One region of the Holdemanella sp. DFI.5.55 genome, then DNA from elsewhere that is predicted to be linked to it. Evidence: a T-box and tRNA genes for the amino acid it is inferred to sense, from the RefSeq annotation. Region 1 holds a T-box; the other holds one or more tRNA genes.

Region 1 (2,271 bases):
TCTCCATCTGGTGCAAGCACCATGAATGTAATACCATAAATTGTTTCAATACATGTTGTAAAGATAGAGAATTTTCCACCACCAACAATATCAAATTGAACTTCAACACCTGTTGAACGACCAATCCAGTTTCTTTGCATTTCCTTTGTCGATTCTGGCCAATCAATTTCATTTAAACCTTCTAGTAATCGTTCCGCAAAAGCAGCCTGGTCGATACATAGTTGTTTCATATTTTTACGAATAACTGGATATCCACCACGTTCACTCTTACCATCGATAACTTCATCATTCGATAATACTGTACCCAATTCTTCACACCAGTTTACTGGCATGTCTACATATTTGGCATAGCCATCTTTGTACAATTGTTTAAAGATCCATTGTGTCCAATGATAGAAATCTGGATCAGATGTTGCGATCATTTTTGACCAGTCATAGTCAAATCCTAATTCCTGCAACTGTTTTGTGAAAGTCTTGATATTTGTTTGTGTGAAGCCATTTGGGTTATTTCCTGTTTGAACAGCATATTGTTCAGCTGGAAGTCCAAATGAATCATATCCCATTGGGTGAAGCACATTATATCCCTGCATACGTTTCATACGCGAAACAATATCTGTAGCTGTATATCCTTCTGGGTGTCCAGCATGCAATCCGACACCACTTGGGTATGGGAACATGTCTAGTGCATAAAATTTAGGTTTTGAAAAATCCCAAACATCCGTTTTGAATGTTTCATGATCTGCCCAATATTTCTGCCATTTTTTTTCTACTTCTAAATGATCGTACATATTAGCCTCCTATTAAAAATAAAAAACGTCCTTGAAATCTAAGGACGTTTGTACGCGGTACCACCTTAGTTCACAATTCTCATTGTGCCCTCAAACTCTTTATCGCAGAGTATACGGATAACATTACTCATCAGCTCCTTAGCAAGTTCAAAGGCTGTACAATGCTAAATTTCACCAACTTTAGCTCTCTAAAAATTGTCATTTCCTTCTACTACTCTAATTCATCGCTATGCATCAATTTTATCGTTTTTTTCATTGTTCGTCAATATCAACCGAAACGATTACCTTATCATCATAATAGATTTTCATTGAAACATCTAAATATGTACATTCAATAAAAGTCTCATGATCTTCAAAATGCACATCTATATTCTGTATCCTTTCATCTTTGTCCTTTATTATTTTTTCACTCGTATGACACAACTTAATGCGATTATTATGATGGATCATATGCTTGGCATGATCTACAATGGATAGTTCAAGAATATTTTGTTGATTCGCTTTTAATAAATACACATTTTGAAGGGTACTCAACGATAAAAAGGATACAATCTGAAGCACAAGAAATAAACACACTAAACTTACTTCACTCGCATACCCATTAATAGAGTTCAAAGTCATAGGTTTTATTCTTCTTTTTGAACCAAACATAATATCCATCTTCTTTCTTATAAAATATAGCCTCATCAATTTGTTCCATATAGATTTCATAGCCAGGACTCTTCACAATGCGATGCTTATCAAAATACAAGACTTTCTTTTCATGATTTAGAATATAACTTAGACAATCCGATTCTATTTTCAAATCATTTGATTGTGCAAGTTCTCTTCTTAATTGTAAAACCGCAAATTGATTCTGTGTATCCACATCCATATGGGCAAATTGTAAAGCACAACGCATAAGCATACAGCCTAATAAGCTGACTAAACTTGTGATAAACAACGCCAACAAAGCTTCAATCAGAGTAAAACCATTTCTTTTCAATTTTTTCATCAATCTTAAGATTCCTTTGGAAATATAAAGTATAAATGCCATTCAATATAAGACTTGCACAAACCAAAATCACAAAGAACGCAAACAAGGCATCTTCGAGTAAAAAGCCATTATTCTTTTTCAAGACGAACCCTCCCAGCTCCAACCTGGAAAACAAGTTTCATTTGACTCGATGCATTTTGACAATGGAGTGACATAGCCTTAGACATGTTGCCCTTGGAATTGTAGTAAAAAGATACATGATCACACGCAATACCATGTGGTATCTTATATTCGACATCATCCATATAGATCGAATCACCAATTTCAACATATACTTTTCGATGTTTTACATACGCTTTTTCCTGAGCCGTAACACATAGAGTCTGCAGATTTTTCATAAACACATATAAAGAAGAGTGCATCTTTGTAGAAAGTCCAAATCCAAGCATAGAAACAATAAGCAGCACCACTAACATTTCAACAAGGGTAAATCCATTCTTATTGGGA
Region 2 (2,271 bases), on a different contig from region 1:
TTTATTCATAAGCACCTCGCCCCCCTTATTCTAATACATACGTGTATACTTTTTAAATAATTTGTTATTTCTTTCTTCCGTACCATCACAGTTTAAAGAAGAAAAAACAGGTACTTCTACGTTGCGTTCGATCAAATATTCGGCACATGCCACATTGATACATTGTGCAATGAAAGAATTGGCCATACTTGATGTTGGACAAAGCTTGGCATCCAAACCATCAATAGATAAAGCGCAATCTCCAATTTCTCCACAATTATCAATGACAATATCTGCAATTTGGTACAAATTCTTTCCACAAGAATGACGAGAAGATTGAGCAGTTGTATGTTTCATACTTGTGATGGCAACTACATGTGCACAACGACTTTTAGCTTCAAGTGCAAGTTCGATTGGATAGGCATTACGCCCAGAATTGGATGCAATCAAAACGACATCACCACAAGATATACCATATAACTCTGCTAAGATTTTGGCATAACCACTAAGTCTTTCAATATGTGAACTCTTTGTCGGATGCTCCGTCATCGTAAGTTCACTTGTCAAAATGGGAACCACAAAAGCTAAACCACCTGCACGAGCATACATCTCTTCTGCCATTGTATGAGAGTGGCCACTTCCACTTACGAAAAACTTATGACCTTCCATAAAAGCTTGAGCCATTAAATGACCAGTTTGTTCTAATTTTTCAAATTGTGTTTCTTGAATCTTTTTAATGATATCAAGACCCACTTCAAATACTTCTTTCATATTATTTCTCCTTGATATGCATATTTCTTTATATTCATTATACAACAAGAAGAAAAATAAAAAACAGCCATCAAGGCTGTATATTGTTTAAGTGGTGCCGACTATAGGAATTGAACCCACAACCTACTGATTACAAGTCAGTTGCTCTACCAATTGAGCTAAGTCGGCATGATTTATGTGGTGCAGAGAAAGGGATTTGAACCCTCACGCGATCTCTCGCACTGCCGCCTGAAGACAGCGTGTCTGCCATTTCACCATCTCTGCGACTGAGTGTATTATACTAAAAATTCAAACAGTACGCAACAAAAAAATGTGACCTTTTTAACAGTCACATTTCGCATATATATCAATTAGATTCAATAAGATTTCCACATTCTTTTCCATTGACTGAATGGGAACATATTCAAAACGTCCATGCGCATTCTCATATCCCGCTGATAAGTTAGGACAAGGAAGTCCTCTATGAGATAAGGCTGAGCCATCGGTTCCTCCTCTAAATGGTTCTGTTTGAGGTGTTAATCCTACACTTTCAATGGCTTGTTTCAAATATGGAATCATAAATGGTACTTGATCAATCGCTTCTTTTAAATTACGATATTGAATTCTTTGTGTAATATTTACGGTACCTTGTCCATACTCTTTATTTAACATATCCACAATCATTTTTAATGTGTTATTACGTATATCAAACTGCAAGCTATCATGATCACGAACGTTGATTTCAATCTTGGCATATTCACAATCCCCATTAAAACTCACCACATGATAAAAGCCTTCTCTTCCTTGGGTATATTGTGGTTTTTCTAATGCCGGTAATTTATTTAAGAATGCATTTCCAATATCCACCGCATTTTTCATAATACCCTTTGCGGTAGCTGTATGTACTGAAATACCATGAATCTCAATCGTTGAAAGACTCGCATTAAATGTTTCATCCATATAATAACCCAAATGATCTCCATCTAGTGTATATGCGATTGGTGATTTAAAGCGTTCTAAATCTAAATCTTTAGCAAGTCCACTCACTTCTTCATCTGGCGTAAATGCGACAGAAATAAAATTATGTTTGATTTCTGGATGTTTCACTAAATACTCCAACAACGTCATGACAGCTGCAATACTTGCCTTGTCATCCCCTCCAAGTAGTGTTGTACCATCCGTTAAAATCAAATCCTGCCCAATATATTGTTTCAGATTTGGAAATACAGATGGTGACATAATAATGTTTTTTTCTTTATTTAAAACAATATCATTCCCATCATAATTTTCTAGTACCCAAGGCTTCACATCTTTACCACTCGCATCCGGAGCTGTATCCATATGTGTCACAAAACCAATAGCTCTTCCCGATTTCACATTGGCCTCAAGAGATTCATATACTACACATGTATCTTTATCATAATATACATTAGTAGCCCCAATTTTTTGAAGCTCTTCATAGATAACACTAGCTAAATCATGCTGACAAGATGTAGTAGGAACACTTGTACTATGTGGATTGGATTCTGTATTGATTCTTAC

Evidence for each region. The T-box of region 1 lies ahead of leuS (leucine--tRNA ligase). A T-box ahead of a tRNA ligase gene usually reads a tRNA of that ligase, here a tRNA-Leu.
Region 2: it has a tRNA-Leu gene. The T-box ahead of leuS (leucine--tRNA ligase) is inferred to sense a tRNA for this amino acid. The anticodon was not compared.

What each region holds. Positions count from the first base shown of each region.
Region 1 is NZ_JAJDMK010000013.1:17,563-19,833, forward strand. Features, by position in the region: gene leuS (leucine--tRNA ligase) at 1-788, opposite strand, end outside; T-box leader at 826-1,022, opposite strand; gene LJE08_RS04615 (hypothetical protein) at 1,041-1,409, opposite strand; gene LJE08_RS04620 (competence type IV pilus minor pilin ComGF) at 1,390-1,782, opposite strand; gene LJE08_RS04625 (hypothetical protein) at 1,745-1,906, opposite strand; gene LJE08_RS04630 (prepilin-type N-terminal cleavage/methylation domain-containing protein) at 1,893-2,271, opposite strand, start outside; gene comGC (competence type IV pilus major pilin ComGC) at 2,263-2,271, opposite strand, start outside.
Region 2 is NZ_JAJDMK010000020.1:16,904-19,174, reverse strand. Features, by position in the region: gene LJE08_RS06030 (AI-2E family transporter) at 1-9, opposite strand, end outside; gene LJE08_RS06025 (sugar isomerase domain-containing protein) at 31-750, opposite strand; tRNA gene LJE08_RS06020 (tRNA-Thr) at 843-918, opposite strand; tRNA gene LJE08_RS06015 (tRNA-Leu) at 929-1,014, opposite strand; gene pepT (peptidase T) at 1,072-2,271, opposite strand, start outside.